Regions from separate parts of the Psychrobacillus sp. FSL H8-0510 genome, predicted to be linked through region 1. Evidence: riboswitches for the same ligand, from Rfam matches in the RefSeq annotation. Region 1 holds a riboswitch; the other holds the start of a gene.
What was found. Region 1 has a riboswitch for S-adenosylmethionine ahead of MHI40_RS17920 (acyl-CoA dehydrogenase family protein). Riboswitches for the same ligand answer to the same signal wherever they lie in the genome.
Positions count from the first base shown of each region.

Region 2: another riboswitch for S-adenosylmethionine. It lies ahead of mtnK (S-methyl-5-thioribose kinase); the one in region 1 lies ahead of MHI40_RS17920 (acyl-CoA dehydrogenase family protein).

Region 1 is NZ_JBBOYZ010000001.1:3,528,930-3,537,160, forward strand. It holds gene MHI40_RS17910 (FAD-dependent oxidoreductase) at 1-81, opposite strand, end outside; gene MHI40_RS17915 (catalase) at 277-2,313, opposite strand; SAM riboswitch class I at 2,476-2,575, shown strand; gene MHI40_RS17920 (acyl-CoA dehydrogenase family protein) at 2,679-3,842, shown strand; gene MHI40_RS17925 (transporter substrate-binding domain-containing protein) at 3,862-4,713, shown strand; gene MHI40_RS17930 (amino acid ABC transporter permease) at 4,795-5,502, shown strand; gene MHI40_RS17935 (amino acid ABC transporter permease) at 5,515-6,228, shown strand; gene MHI40_RS17940 (amino acid ABC transporter ATP-binding protein) at 6,242-6,997, shown strand; gene fabI (enoyl-ACP reductase FabI) at 7,188-7,967, opposite strand; gene MHI40_RS17950 (GMC family oxidoreductase) at 8,160-8,231, opposite strand, start outside.
Region 2 is NZ_JBBOYZ010000001.1:3,733,358-3,741,588, reverse strand. It holds gene MHI40_RS19075 (methylthioribulose 1-phosphate dehydratase) at 1-133, opposite strand, end outside; gene MHI40_RS19070 (2-hydroxy-3-keto-5-methylthiopentenyl-1-phosphate phosphatase) at 130-795, opposite strand; gene mtnW (2,3-diketo-5-methylthiopentyl-1-phosphate enolase) at 800-2,014, opposite strand; SAM riboswitch class I at 2,119-2,223, opposite strand; SAM riboswitch class I at 2,381-2,537, shown strand; gene mtnK (S-methyl-5-thioribose kinase) at 2,613-3,800, shown strand; gene mtnA (S-methyl-5-thioribose-1-phosphate isomerase) at 3,800-4,870, shown strand; gene MHI40_RS19050 (sugar ABC transporter substrate-binding protein) at 4,857-5,945, shown strand; gene MHI40_RS19045 (sugar ABC transporter ATP-binding protein) at 6,006-7,511, shown strand; gene MHI40_RS19040 (ABC transporter permease) at 7,486-8,231, shown strand, end outside.

The DNA of each region.
Region 1 (8,231 bases):
TCGAGCGTCAGGATCATTACGTACAATTTCCATTGCTGCACTCATCCCCGCAGCGTCTCCACCTATTATTACGTAGTGCATGAAGTTTCCTCCTTTGACTTTCCTTATTACTCTTTCTATACCCAACAATAACTTCCCTTCAAGTATTAGTGAATAGTTATGTTTGTTATACGCTTAAAATTTTTCTTTTTATTTCCTTCTAAAAGTTAAAGTTCTTCATTATCTTATTCTATGTAAAAAAGGCATGCCCTAATAGGACATGCCCAAAATAATTGTTTATACTGCTCTATTCCAGAAACGATGGGCAGCAATAGCATTTAAGAAACTATCTACAAAGCCTTTACCAGTTTCTTTAGTGAGAACACCAGCCTGACCAGTGAAGTGCAGATTATCAACTAGTTGCTCTCCACTAAATGTAGCACCAATCGGTTTAAAATGGGCATATGCTTCCTTAATGAAGTACGAAGCCTCTTTTTCAAACATGGCCGTTTTGCCATGTGAACTTGCTACATATACTGCATCAAATAATACAGAATCAGCAGTTAAGAAAGTATGGTCAACTGGTAACAGCGTGCCATCCGCTCCCGCAACAGATCCATGATGATCACTCACTATTTCAGGCATTGTTCCGCCTGCTTTTAAGTCTGCTAGAATCGCAGGTAAATCCTCTTCAAATCCTTCTCCGACTAAAACAGCAATTTTTCGTGTCTGAGGTTTCATAATAGTATTTAACTGACTAAGTGCTGGAGAAGACTTAGTATTCGTTGCAGTACTTACACCTTGCACTACTAGTCCTAGGTTTTCTGCTACCTTACTCGCTAGATCCAAATCTACTTGTGCAAACATCTCTAATACTTGCTGACGAACAGTAAGTTCCTTACATTTACCAAGTTCAAAGCTAAATGCATTAATGATATGTTCTTTTTCTGTATCGCTCATACTATTCCAGAATAATGTAGCCTGAGTGAAGTGATCTTTGAAACTCTCACTTCGCGCTCTAACTTTACGCGCATCTATTTTTTCCTCATAATGCGTGTATCCACCTTCCGCTTCGCTAACAGGTGTTGGAGTATTGTTAGCAAGAGAGTTTTTATGGTAGCTCACTCTTCCTACATTAATCGATTGTCTACCATATCCGTCACGTTGGTTGTTATGGAATGGGCAAACCGGTCTGTTTATCGGAAGCTCATGGAAATTAGGTCCTCCAAGACGTATTAATTGTGTATCTGTATATGAGAATAATCGCCCTTGAAGTAGAGGATCATTAGAGAAATCAATTCCCGGTACAACACTCCCTGGATGGAATGCTACTTGCTCGGTTTCAGCAAATACATTATCTACATTGCGATTTAATGTCATTTTCCCTAGAATTTTAACTGGGATTTCTTCCTCAGGCCATAGTTTAGTAGGGTCTAAAATATCAAAGTCATATTTAAACTCATCTTCCTCTGCGATAAGTTGTACGCCGAATTCATACTCTGGATAGTCCCCATTCTCAATCGCCTCATATAGGTCGCGACGGTGAAAGTCTGGATCTTTCCCATTTATCTTTTGCGCTTCATCCCATACAACTGAGTGGGTACCAAGCAACGGCTTCCAATGAAACTTCACAAAATGGGATTTACCCGCATCATTAACGAAACGGAATGTATTTACACCGAACCCTTCCATCATTCGGAAACTACGAGGAATGGCACGATCAGACATTGTCCACATGACCATATGTGCTGACTCCTGATTGTTGGCAACAAAATCCCAAAACGTATCATGAGCACTAGCAGCTTGTGGAATTTCATTATGGGGCTCTGGTTTTAAAGCATGTATTAGGTCTGGAAATTTAATAGCATCTTGTATGAAAAAGACAGGAATATTATTTGCTACTAAATCATAATTTCCTTCTTCCGTATAAAATTTCGTTGCAAAGCCACGAGCATCGCGTGCTAACTCTCCAGAACCACGTGATCCTGCCACAGTGGAGAACCTCACGAATACAGGAGTCTTTTTACCCGGTGTTTGCAAGAACTTCGCTTTTGTAAATTCACTTGCAGATTCATATACCTCAAACTCCCCATGAGCCGCATAACCTCTAGCATGTACTACTCTTTCTGGTATACGTTCATGATCAAAATGAGTCATTTTTTCACGAAAATGGAAGTCTTCCATTAAAGTAGGGCCTCGTTCTCCTGCTTTAAGGGAAAACTCATCCTCCGAAACTTTAAGTCCTTGATTTGTAGTCATTGCTTGTCCTTGATCGTCCACTCGAAATTCTTCTAATTGTTCATTTTTACTATTTCCAGCTACTTTCTTATCCAAACAAATTCCTCCTCTAATTATCTCTTCCCTATTGTTAATACCCAGGATGACTTTCTAAAAAACCTATAAATTCAATTACATATTTAAATCCTATTAAAGCAATATGAATTACTATTGACTTCACCTAGATGAAGTAGTAAGATTATTTCAACAACTACATACTACTTATTAAGAGAAGCGAAGGGACTGGTCCGATGATGCTTCAGCAACCGCCAAAGCTATGGTATGGTGCTACTTCCAGCAAGAAATTGAGAGATAAGTATTTATTTAACCACTTACTCTTCTCATTTTGAGATGGGTTTTTTATTTCCTCTTAATACCTACTTAACTAATCGGAATAATTTAAATTAAAGGAGATAGCAACTGTGATAAATTTATACATCAAAACAGAAAAACAGCAGCAATGGATTAATCGTTTGGAAGAATTAGAAGACAAATTTAAAAGTAAATCAGCAGATATTGACGAGAATTCTATTTTCCCAAAAGAAAATGTGGAGGATTTATTGAAACTAGGTTATGCAAGTCTAACTCTACCGGAATCGTATGGGGGCAAAGGTTTTTCTGTCTACGATATGGTTCTTTCACAGGAAATTCTTGCTAGCTTTGATGCAAATACTGCCTTATCGGTAGGGTGGAGTTTAGGTGTAGTAGGCGAACTATACGAAAAAAAATTATGGACACAGGAAAGATTAGACTTTTTCGCTACAGAAGTATTAAATGGTGCACTCATAAATCGTTCCGTCAGTGAAGCACAAACAGGTAGTCCAACACGAGGTGGCAGACCTGGTACTACCGCTATTAAAAAGGGAGATTCTTGGGTACTAAACGGATGTAAAATATTCACAACCGCTTCCCCCGTACTATCCTACTTTTTAACATCTGCTTGGATTGAAGAAGAAGAAAGAATTGGTTTTTTCCTTATACCTCGTGATACGGAGGGGCTTTCCATTGAGGAAACGTGGGATGTAGTTTCCATGCGCGGAACTAGCAGCAATGATTTAGTACTAAGCAATGTAACCGTTCATAAATCCAATTTAGTAGAGCTTCCTGAATTCGCTAGTGGCGGGAAGATCAATGGTTGGCTGCTTCATATACCTGCAACTTATCTTGGAATTGCACAGGCTGCAAGAGACTATGCAGTCCACTTTGCTAATACCCATTCACCCAATAGCTTGAATGGCTCTATTGCACAGCTACCAAACGTGCAGCAGCTACTAGGTGAAATAGATTTAGAGCTTACGAAGGCTAGACTCGTCATTTACGGAGTTGCATCCGCTTATGACAATGAATCTACAAAAGAACTTCTAACCAACGAAGTAAGCGTGGCAAAGCATATCGTTACTAATTCAGCAATCACTATTGTCGACAAAGCGATGCGATTAGTTGGTGCCAAAAGCTTACAAAGAACAAACCCCTTGCAACGTTATTACCGCGATGTTCGAGCAGGACTCCATAATCCCCCTATGGATGATATGACGATAAAAAAACTTGCACTGACTGCGTTAGAGGAAGATAACAATAAAAAATAGTGAAATGAGGAGATTAGATATGAATAAGTACTTTAAATTGGCTGCAATAGGGTTAGCCTCCGTGACAATTTTAGCTGCATGTAGTTCTGGAAAGGCTTCAACAACTTCAGAAGATGGAGATGTTCGAAAAGTAAAAGTTGCCTATGACATGGCATCGAAGCCTATCTCTTGGTTAGATGATAAAGGAAATGCTACGGGATACGATGTAGAAGTTATGAAATTAGTAGATGAACTACTTCCTGAATACGAATTTGAATATATAGGAACGACAAGCGATGATCTATTAATCGGAGTAGAACAAGGTAAGTTTCAAGTAGGTGTAAAAAATGCATTTTGGACAGAGGAACGCACAGAGAAGTTTATTTCCCCTAAAGATTTCCTAGGTCTAAGCAGTGCCGGTCTCGTATTGAAAAAAGAAAATGAGCATATTAAATCATTAGAGGATTTTGCCTCTGCTGGCTACTCTTTAGCTCCTATTGCAGCAAACAATGCGCAATATACGGTAATTGACGAATATAACAAGACCAACCCAGATAATCCAGTCAAACTAGATGCCGGAGATGCTTTCACAGTGGATGTAGTCCAATGGGTCAATGAGGGTCGCGTGGACGGCGGAGTAATAATCGAAGGACCATTCCAAAAACAAGTATTAGATGAAAGCGGCCCTTACTATAATCTAAAAGATGAAGTTGTTTACAATGAATTTGCAGTGATTAAAACATGGCCTTTATTCAATAAAAAAGAACAAGACTTTGCAAATGCGTATGACAAAGCTATTAAACAGTTGCAAGAAGAAAAGAAAACAAATGAACTTAGTAAAGAGTTCTACGGTCGAGACCTTTTTGAGGTGTTAGATAAAGTAGAAAGATAAACTTCGTATTTCCATCAAGGCTGCCTAGCGTTGGATACCTGGGCAGCCTTTCAAATTTAAAAGGGAGGAATATTGCACAATATGGAAAAATATTTTGATGTATCGTACATATGGAGCTCACTTCCTATATTGCTTCCGTTCTTAAAAGTAACTTTTATGGTTGCTGGATTATCCATTATTTTCGGGACTTTTCTCGGGTTAATCCTTGCTGTGATGAAACTCGGAAAGAATAAAATTGCTCAAAAAACAGCCCATTTTTATACGACGATTTTAAGATGCACTCCATCTATCGTCTTATTATTTTTAGTATATTATGGCGTTCCTGCCTTAGCAGACAACTTTGGGTTATATTTACATGATTTAAATACGGCAGTATTTGTAGTTATTACCTTTACCCTTCAATTCGCTGCGATTATGTCGGAAGTTATTAGATCCGCCTTCGAATCTATTGAAAAAGGACAATTTGAAGCCGCCGTTAGCGTTGGGTTAAGTCCATTTCAAGCGTATAGACGAATTATTTTTCCGCAAGCATTGGTTGTCGCACTTCCTAACTTTGGAAATGGACTTATCGCATTACTTCAAGAAGGGTCTCTTGCTTATACCATCGGGCTAATCGATATAGTTGGGAAAGCAAACTTAATCATAGCAGCGAACTACAATACCCATGCATTAGAAATTTTCATCGCTCTTGCTATTGTGTATTGGGTCATCTCTATACTAATCGAGAAATTTTTTGGAAAGCTGGAAAAGATTTTTAGTAAGGGAAAGCAAACAATTAATACGAACTAAGGAGTGTAAATAATGTCGGAAGGTTTAAATTATACGTTTTTAATTGATACATTTTTCATCGCATTATCCGGTGTCCCAATAACACTTCTCGTAACAATTGTTGCTTTGCTTATCGCATTACCTTTAGGTTTTTTATTGGCATTAACACGTATCAATCAAGTACCCGTATTGAACTGGTTCTCCAGAATATATGTTTCCTTCGTTAGAGGAACACCGATCATTATTCAAATTTTCATCGTTTATGCAAGCGTACCCTTAATACTTTCCCTATTTTTCGAAAAGTATAATATCAATATAAATGTCTACAATATCAACCCTATTTGGTACGCGTTTATCGTATTCTCTTTCAGCACTACTGCTATATTGATAGAAGTATTTAGATCTGCTTTAAGTACGGTCAACAAAGGACAACTAGAAGCGGCCCAATCAGTTGGTCTTTCAAATTTCCATGCCTACCACCGTATCGTAATTCCTCAAGCGCTAGTCGTAGCTCTACCTAATATTTGTACTGCTACCGTGAATTTGATAAAAGCTACATCACTTGGCTATGCAATGTCCTTACAGGAAATTACATTAAAGGCAAAAGTAGCGGCAAACGTAGGTTATAACTATGTGGAAGCTTATATAGATATTTTCCTTGTATATATTATTTTGTGCAGCCTTGTAGAATACGGGTTCAAAATATATGAAAAACGACTACGCAGATACAAATACGTGAGTGCATAAGGAGGATGAGTGAATGTTAAAAATTAATGATATCCATAAATCATTTGGAAACAATGAGATATTAAAAGGAGTCGACCTATCCATTGATAAAGGAGATGTAGTAGTCATTCTTGGTCCTAGTGGCTCTGGAAAAACGACGTTATTACGCTGTATTAACTTCTTGGAAAAAGCAGACAGCGGTCAGGCTGTTTTTGGCGATTTAAAGGTCAATTTGCACGGTGCCTCAAAAAGAGATATACACACAATCAGACAAAAAACAGCCTTCGTTTTTCAGAATTATAATTTATTTAACAATAAAACAGCATTAGAAAACGTAACAGAAGGACTCATCGTCGGTCGAAGAGTACCTAAAGCCGATGCAATTGGTATTGGGAAAAAAGCTTTAGACAAAGTAGGTTTATCAGACAAATATGATTCCTATCCGAGTCAACTTTCTGGCGGACAACAGCAGCGCGTTGGAATTGCACGAGCCGTAGCCTTAAATCCCGATATTATTCTCTTTGACGAACCTACTTCTGCATTAGATCCAGAATTGGTTGGCGAAGTACTGACAGTGATGAAAAATATTGCTAAGGAAGGAACGACCATGTTAGTGGTGACCCATGAAATGTCCTTCGCAAAGGATGTAGCTAACCGGGTTATTTTTATGGACGGCGGAGTAGTAGTGGAAGAAGGTTCTCCTCATGATATTTTCGTGAGCCCTAAAGAAGAACGCACGAAGAAATTCTTAAAACGAGTGTTACCTGAAGATTACACATTTTATATTTAGGACAACAAGAAAAATCAGGCCCAGTTCATAAAGGACCAAAGCTGTTTCTATCGTTTTCTAAGGACTTCAGACAAACGTTTTGCTATGTTAAAAGTTCGATAATACCAGTGTTCACAGTATATTTATAGGAATTTATTAAAAAGCGGTGAAAAATGACCAGGTCATCTTTCACCGCTTTTATGAAATCAAATTAGCCCATAATATTGTAGCCAGAATCTACGAAGATGACTTCGCCTGTTACACCGCTGGATAAGTTACTTAATAATGCCACCGTCATATCTCCTACCTCTTGCTGAGTGACATTCCGTTTTAAAGGAGCCTTCTCTTCAATTTGGTGCAAAATTGTATTAAAAGAAGATATCCCTTTTGCCGCTAATGTTCTAATCGCTCCTGCTGAAACAGCATTTATACGCACATTGTTTTTCCCTAGGTCTAATGCCAAGTACTTAACGGATGCTTCCAGAGATGCTTTTGCGATTCCCATTACATTGTATCCCTCTAGTACTCGTTCTGCCCCTAAATATGTCATAGTTACGATAGATCCACCTTCAGTCATAAAGGGTGTTGCTTCTCTCGCTGCAGCAATAAGTGAATACGCACTTGTATCTTGTGCGAAAGCATAGCCTTCTCTTGAAGTTTGTAAAAAGTCCCCTTTTAAATCTTCTGCGTGCGCAAATGCAACAGAATGTACTACACCATGGATCACTCCAACCTCTGATCCAATTTGCCCGAACGCAGATTTAATACTATCATCGCTATTTACATCACACTCTACTACTAGTTTTGCCTCTAAATTATTATCCTTCAGTAACTTTTCAATTTTTCCAAGGGAACGTTCTTTACGGTAAGTAAATATAACATTTGCACCCACTTCAAATAATGACTTCGCCACTCCCCATGCAATACTACGTTCATTGGCCACGCCCATAACAACAATATTTTTGTCTTTTAGTTGAATTAAGTCTCTCATAAATACCTCCAAATTATTATCTTAGTATATTACACCTGTTATTAGTACCTGGTTATTATTTTAATAATAACATAAATCCTTCTTTTTGTAATAAATCATTTTGTGTTTTTGGACTTAATTACACATCAAAAAACCAACTATCCCAGAAAAAATAGTTGGTTTCTTTATATGAATGGGGTCTGATATTACATACTATACGAGCGAGCCACCCGATTTACTATATTTAATAATTCCTTCTGCACTTCTATAAGCCAGAGCTGCAAC
Region 2 (8,231 bases), 200 kb from region 1:
CTGTCACTAAGAACTCCATAGGATTATCATGTACTTTAATAGCAAGATTACCGCTCGTCCCCATAAACCAATCCCGTACGGCTAATTCATCTTTTATGTCTGCAAGTTCTTCCCATTTATCTTGTAAAGTCATATTTCCACACCTAACTTTGCGTCAATAATTTTTATCACATCGTGGAAGTTCTCAAAAGGTTCATAGGGAATATTCAATTCATCGCATTTTTCGATTAAGAAATCCCTCGCAATAACGACATTACCTAATTTTGCTGCTTCAAGATCAGTGATGGAATCCCCAATCACAACGCTCACAGCATCTTGGTCAAGAAGGGTACGAATAATAGAGGGTTTACAGCAACCACAGCCTTGGCTAGTACATTGATCATCACAGCTATACGGAAACTTAATGTGAATTGTATCCTTGGAAAATTCGGATGTATTACAATAGACTCCTGTAAATGGCCCGAATGGTTCTAGTAGCTTGTGGACAAAAAAGTCTATGCCGCCACTTACGATGTAGAGTGGTATGTTGTGTTTTTTTGCATACGAGACAAATTCACTAAACCCATCACGGATGACTGCCTGCTTAAGCACAAAAGAGATAATGTCATCTTTTGACTCAACAGGAAGGAGTGTGAACATTTTTGCTACACCATCTTGTATGGAAATTCGTTGTCCTAAAATATCATCTTTAATCGATGTCCATTCTGGTGGAGCAAACTCTTTCATGATTGCCATAATGTTATCCTGATTGGTAATAGTTCCATCGAAGTCACAAAAAACTACAAGATTACTCATATTATCACCTCCATAATTCAAGTGCTGTGTTTAATTCACTCTGGGTTTTAGCTGCTTCTTCTAATGGAATACCTTCCAAAACAGCCGATACTGCCTGTCTAAAAGCCAAACCTCCTCCGGTTGCACCGGCCGGATGACCGTGTACTCCACCCCCGGCATTAATGATGCTGTCGATTCCATAGTCATTCATTAACAGTGGTACGAGACCAGGGTGAATGCCTGCAGAAGGCACCGGAAAGCTTTGTTTTACTTCACTAGGCTTTGTTAGTTCTTTCCCTAAAGAGAGAGCTACAGATTTTTCAAGTGCAACACTGCCATAAGGAGAAGGGAATAATGAAAAATCTGCTCCTGCATAGCGGGTAAGCTTACCAAGAACAAGTGCCGTGGAAACTCCATAAAATCCTGAGGACGTGAATGCTCCACTATAAGCCGGATGAGCCATGAGTGGTAATTGAATCTCTTCGTCCTCTGCTAACTCCTGAAGAACGTCTAAACCGTATGCATGGACATTAAATAAGAGTGCATCTGCTCCAAGTTCCCGTGCTTTTTTGGCCTTGTCCTTTAGTTTGAATGTACGTCCCGACAAATTTACTGCGTATAGAGTACGATGACCAGTTTCTTCATACACTTGTCTTAATACCTCTCGACCAGTAGAGATACGTGTTTCAAAAGAAGTAAGTGGATTGTCAAATAGGATTTCGTCATCTTTTACAAGGTCAACTCCACCAAGTGCTTGTTGCTTCAGTTGTTGCGCTAGGTACTCGATATCTCTTCCAATGACACCTTTGAAGATACTCATGATGAGTGGACGTTCATAAACTCCCAATCTTTCTCGGATACCTTGAATGCCGAAGCGAGGGCCAGGGAAATGGGATAATATATTTGTGTCAAATTCTAAATCCAATAATTTTACTTCTCCATCCAGAGATAGTTTGCCGAAAACGGTAGTTAAAATTGCTGGTATATCTGCTGAAAAATTTGCGGCAGGATAGAATACTTTAATTTCTCCTTTAATTATTTCGGGATGAATAGGGTGAAGAATATTTTCAAATTCAGTAACTGATCGTACAGTTCCTTTATGTTTTTTTAGCTGTTCCTGTTCTAAAAAGGCTAAATTGGTCCAAGAACCAATAGTCAATCCAAGAGCAATATCATCCGCTTTTTTTTCAAAAGAACCAGACTTTCCGTATAGTTGATAGTGCGCAGTAATTCCACTCATTTTTTCACTCCTAATATTAGAAAAGCGTAAGTGCCTAGGCGCTAGAGCTAGACAGATAATATAAAAAACCTCTTCAAATAAGAAGAGGTTAATAGCTTAACAACTTCTTATCTCTCAGCCATTTGACTGCAAGAATTAGCACCGTGTTCATAATTGAATCGGTTGCCGGGTATCATAGGGCTTGTCCCTCCACCTGCTCTAAATAAGAAAAAATATTCAGTTTGTATTTAATAAATTATATTGATTATTCCATGCATTAAAAATTCTGTCAACAAGAAATTGAAAAATTATCATTATTCAAAATTGTATTGACATAGCTTTTTCTAATATGCTAGGATTCTAAACAAACATCATAGTTGTACCGCACTCTTATCAAGAGCAGGCAGAGGGATAATGGCCCGATGACGCCCAGCAACCGACCGTAATACCGTTGTGAGACGGGGCGCTTTATGCGCCGGAATGTAAAATTCCGTAAGGCACGGTGCTAATTCCATCAGAAAGTTTACTTTCTGAGAGATAAGAGGTTCAGAATCTCTTATTCTAAGCCTCTTTCTTTTGGAAAGAGGTTTTTTATTTTGTAAATGAGAGGACGATCATAATGGCGGTAGTAGCAATGAAAGAATATGAATCATTAACTAAAGAAACGGTAATTTCACTGGCGATAGAGTTATCATTATTTTCTAGCGAAGCTCCATTAGTTTGCGAAGAGATTGGTGATGGAAATCTAAATTATGTATTCCGTGTAACAGATGGATCCGGTGAGAAAGGCATTATTATTAAACAGGCCTTACCCTATGCAAAGGTCATCGGGGAGAGCTGGCCACTTACTTTGAAAAGGGCAAAGATCGAAGCTAGTGCATTACAAAAACATGGAGAATACGCAGTTGGATTAGTCCCAAAAGTTTATGCAACTGATGAAAGCTTAGCAATCACAATCATGGAAGATCTGTCTCATCTTGAAATAGTTCGTGAGGGCTTGATAAAAGGAAAGTCCTATCCTAAATTATCAACCGATATTGGCGAATATCTAGCCTTAACACTTTTCAATACTTCTGACTTTGCACTCCACCCCTTTGAAAAAAAGTCACTTGTTGTAGAATTTTCTAACCCCGAGCTATGTAAGATCACAGAGGACTTAATCTTTACAGATCCTTTTTTTGATCATGAAACAAATGACTTTGAGCCAGCATTACAAGCAGAAGTGGAAGCTATTTGGAATAACAACTTGTTGAAATTGGAAGTAGCCAAGCTAAAAAGAAGTTTTTTGACGGAAGCCGAAGCTTTGTTACATGGGGATCTTCATACCGGAAGTATATTTGCGAGTGAAGCGGAAACGAAAGTAATTGACCCGGAATTTGCATTTTACGGCCCAATTGGATTTGATATTGGCTTATTTTTGGGGAACTTAATAGTTCAATCCTTTACGCGTCAAGATGACCAACGGGATGCTATACATACCCATATACAGAATACGTGGAACACATTTTGCGCTAAATTTTCAGAGTGTTGGAAAAAAGGAAAGTCCGATTTATATAAAAGTATAGAAGGCTATGAGGCATTTGTGCTAGAAAAAATATTCCATGATTCCGTAGGGTTTGCAGGCTGTGAGCTAATTCGTAGAACGATTGGACTAGCACATGTGAAAGACTTAGATAGTATTGAAAACCATGAGCAACGAATTTTAACTAAAAAACAAACGCTTAAAGCTGGAGAAAGACTAATATTGAGTCGTCATGAAATAAACTCAATAGATGCTGTAATTGAGCTGTTAGGAGAAATTCAATAATGAATGTTCCATTATCGATTAAGTGGGAAGGTAAGCAGTTAATAATTTTAGATCAACAGAAACTTCCCCATGAAATTATCTATATAACACTAGAAAATATGAAAGAAGTTCACGATGCAATTATTACTCTGAAAGTTCGTGGAGCTCCAGCCATTGGAATTACGGCAGCGTATGGATTAGCTATTGAGGCGCAGAGTTATCAAACAAATTCAATGATAGATTTTCTAGAATACTTAAAAAGAGATGCAGCATACTTGGGTGAATCTCGACCTACTGCTGTCAACTTGGTTTGGGCACTTAACCGTTTGTTGAAAGTAGCGAGTCCAATAGATAGTGTTTCGGATGCAAAGCAGATTCTAATTGAAGAAGCAAAAATAATTCACAAGGAAGATGAGGAGTCCTGTCAAAGTATCGGCGAGTTTGCACTCTCTCTACTTGAAGATAAAACGAAGGTAATGACGATTTGTAATGCTGGTTCTATAGCCACCGCTAAGTATGGTACTGCTTTAGCTCCTTTTCATCTAGGGAAGGAACGTGGAAAAGAATTTGAAGTGTTTGCATGTGAAACTCGACCTGTCTTTCAGGGCGCCCGTTTAACAGCATGGGAACTGCAACAATCAGGTGTCGATGTGACGCTCATAACAGATAGTATGGCTGCACATACGATAGGCGCAAAGGGAATAGAAGCAATTATCGTTGGAGCAGATCGGATAGCAAAAAATGGAGACACAGCAAACAAAATAGGAACCCTAAACTTAGCAATTCTTGCATCTGTATTTGGAATTCCATTTTATGTGGCTGCACCGTCCTCTACATTCGATTTGTCCATAAATAATGGAGAAGAAATTCCAATAGAGGAAAGGAAAGTAGAGGAAATTATTAATATTAACGGCAAAGCTATTACCCCATCAAACACAAAAGTATTTAACCCTGCTTTTGATGTGACACCAGCTAAATATATCACTGCCATAATTACAGAAATAGGTATTATTTATCCAAACTATCTTGAAAATATTTCAACTCAAATAGTCGATTCAATTGAAAAGGAGAAGGATTATGAAAACAAATAAGTACTGGTTAATATTTACGATTTTAGTAATAGCGGTTTTACTCGCTGCATGTCAGCCAAAAGCTGAAGGAGAAACAACTAAGTCATCTAGCTCTAACGGTGATGCCAAGGCTAAAGAAAATCCGTTAGCCGGCAAGAAAATTGCATTAGTTATGCAACAAAATTTAGGGACATTTTCAGCTCAATATATTGAAGGGGTAAAGGAGCAAGTAGAGAATTTTGGTGGAACAGTAACGGTGTTTACTTCTGAAGGAGATTTATCTAAAATGGCGTCCAATTTGGATGCCGCTGTGAATCAAGGAGTTGACGGTATTTTAATAGATCATGGCACAAAAGAATCACTGAACCAAGGAGTTGAGAATGCGGTTGCAAAGGGAATTCCGGTTGTCGCATTTGATGCGGGAGTAGAAGTTGAGGGAGTAACCTCTTTAGAACAAGGCGATGAAAAAATGGCTCAAATGACACTAGAAAAACTAGCGGAAGATTCAAATGGGAAAGCCAATATCGTGAAAATATGGGTAGCGGGTTTTGCTCCAATGGAAAGACGACAAGTAGCATATGAGAATTTTCTAGGAGAGAATCCAGGGATAAAAGAAATTGCCACATTCGGTGCAGCAACGCAAAATACAGCTTTAGATACTCAGTCACAAATGGAAGCGGTATTAAAGCAGTATCCCAACAAAGGTGAAATCACCGCTGTTTGGGCTGCTTGGGACGAGTTTGCCAAAGGTGCAGTTCGGGCGATAGAGCAAGCGGGACGTACAGATATTAAGGTATATAGTATCGATATGAGTGATGAAGATTTACAGATGATTCAAAATGAGAATAGTCCCTGGGTTGCCTCGGCAGCAGTGGATCCTAAGGATATCGGCCGTATTCAAGTTCGTTATTTATATCAAAAAATAAGCGGAGGCAATGTAGAAGAAAAAGTAGTATTAGAACCAGTTTTTGTAGAAGCATCTAAATTGCCGAAAGAAACAGTAACAACTAATGAACTCAGTGATCATATTGAAGGTTGGGGAGCAAGTGATCAAGGTTACACAGATGAATTAAAAGGATTAGAGGAAAACAGATAACTTAAAAGAATTTAAGCTGTCCTGTTTAATGGGACAGCTTTTTTCAGAAAGGAGCAATCGATGCTGAATCCTTTTCTTTCCATGAAAGCTATAGATAAATCATTTGGAAATGTAAATGCTCTGAAAAATGCTGAATTTGAACTTAAAAAAGGCGAGGTTCACGCTTTACTTGGGGTAAATGGCGCAGGGAAAAGCACGCTTATGAAAGTACTCTCTGGTGTGTATGAGCAAGATGTGGGAGAAATTTTGTTAGAAGGAGAAAGAATACGTATACGTTCGCCTAAAGTCGCAAAGGATTTTGGAATTTATTGTGTATATCAAGAAGTAGATACTGCCATCGTTGCGGAACTCTCGGTTGCAGAGAATATATTGCTGGATAAGATTGTTGCTGGTTCTAATATGTTCATCTCCAAAAAGAAACTGAATAGGGAAGCACGGAATGCCCTGAAGCAGTTACAGGTAGTCAATATTTCAGTAGAAATACCTGCATTTATGCTCTCTCTAGCAGAAAAACAGTTGGTATTGATAGCGCGAGCACTTGTAAGTTCTGCAAAGGTTATTATCTTCGATGAACCGACGGCACCTCTATCCCTAAATGAATCTACCAAGTTATTTTCAGTCATTAAAAAGCTAAAAGCGACAGGAGTAGGGTGCATATTCATATCACATCGACTACCAGAAGTATTTGAGATTTGCGATCGGATGACCGTTATGGCAGAAGGTACGTTAGTTGGGACCTATAATACTTCTGAGACTAACCAAGAAGAGATTGTTGAAGCTATGCTAGGAACTTCTTATAGCAAAGATTTTCCTGCTCGTAAACATGTATTAGGAAATACATTACTTCGTGTTAAAAATATATCAAGAGGAGAAAAGGTAAGGGATATTTCTTTTCAAGTGTCTGAAGGAGAAATTGTTGGGATTGTCGGTCTTGTAGGGGCGGGGAAAACAGAGTTAGCTAAAACGTTATTCGGATATTCTCCATATACAGAAGGAAGTATGGAAATCCTAGGAAACACCTTAAAAATAAAGCATCCCAAAGACGCGATAAAAGCCGGTCTAGTTCTTATTCCAGAAGAAAGACGAAAAGAAGGGCTATTTGTTCAAGAATCATTACGAACCAATGCGTCTTTTCCTAATTTACAAAATTTTTCTCGTCTCTTATTTATGGATAAAAAGAAAGAAAAGTCCTTTGCAAAAGAGATTATTAAACGATTACAAATTAAAACAAGTAGTACTGAGACACCACTTGTGTATTTGAGCGGAGGAAATCAGCAAAAGGTTGCTATCGGCAAATGGACTTCGCTTGATTCCTCTCTTTATTTGTTTGACGAGCCAACAAAAGGCGTCGATATTGGTGCAAAAACTGATATTTATAGGATGATTCGTGAGTTTGCTGAAAAAGGGAAGGGTTGTCTTTACTTTTCAAGTGAAATTCATGAAGTTCTAGGGATTTCTGATCGCATTTTAGTTATGTATGATGGTCATATCGTGAAGGAACTATCACGGAAAGAAGCGACCCAGGAAAGGATTTTGCTTTATGCAAGCGGCGGTAAAGAGGAATAAGTTGCAAGAACGAGGTACAAATTTTTTGTTCAAGTTTGGAGCTATTGCGTTACTTATTTGTATTATTATTTATTTTAGTTCAATAAGCGATGCCTTTTTTACATATGCAAATTTCACAGATATTCTGCGATCTATTTCAATCGTTACCCTATTAGCATTGGGAGTTACCTTCACACTTGTAGTAGGAGGTTTTGATTTAAGTGTAGGTTCAACTATGTCGCTATCTACAGTTGTGACAGCCTCTCTGATGGTTTGGTACGAGATGCCTCTATGGCTTGTATTGATTGTACCTATTGTAGTTGGAGTATTAGTGGGTTTGTTGAATAGTTTCCTTATTGTAATTATAGGTATACCTGATTTGCTAGCAACATTAAGTACGATGTATATCGTTGCGGGCTTCCATCGAACTTATACAGAAGGTTATTCTATTTACAATAATATGCCCCTTACTTCGGGTGGAACTGCTCCAGGGCAATTCTCAGAGGCATTTCTTTGGATTGGTCAAGGTAGATTACTTGGTTTACCTGTACCTGTTTGGATTATGTTAATACTCGTTGTAGTAGCTTATATTGTTCTCAATCATACACGGTGGGGTCGTATTTTATATATGACAGGTGGCAATGAGGAAGCGGCAATATTGTCAGGAGTGAACACACGCAAAGTGAAGTTCATTGCGTACATCATTTCTGGTATTTTTGCTTCATTGGCTGGAGTATTATT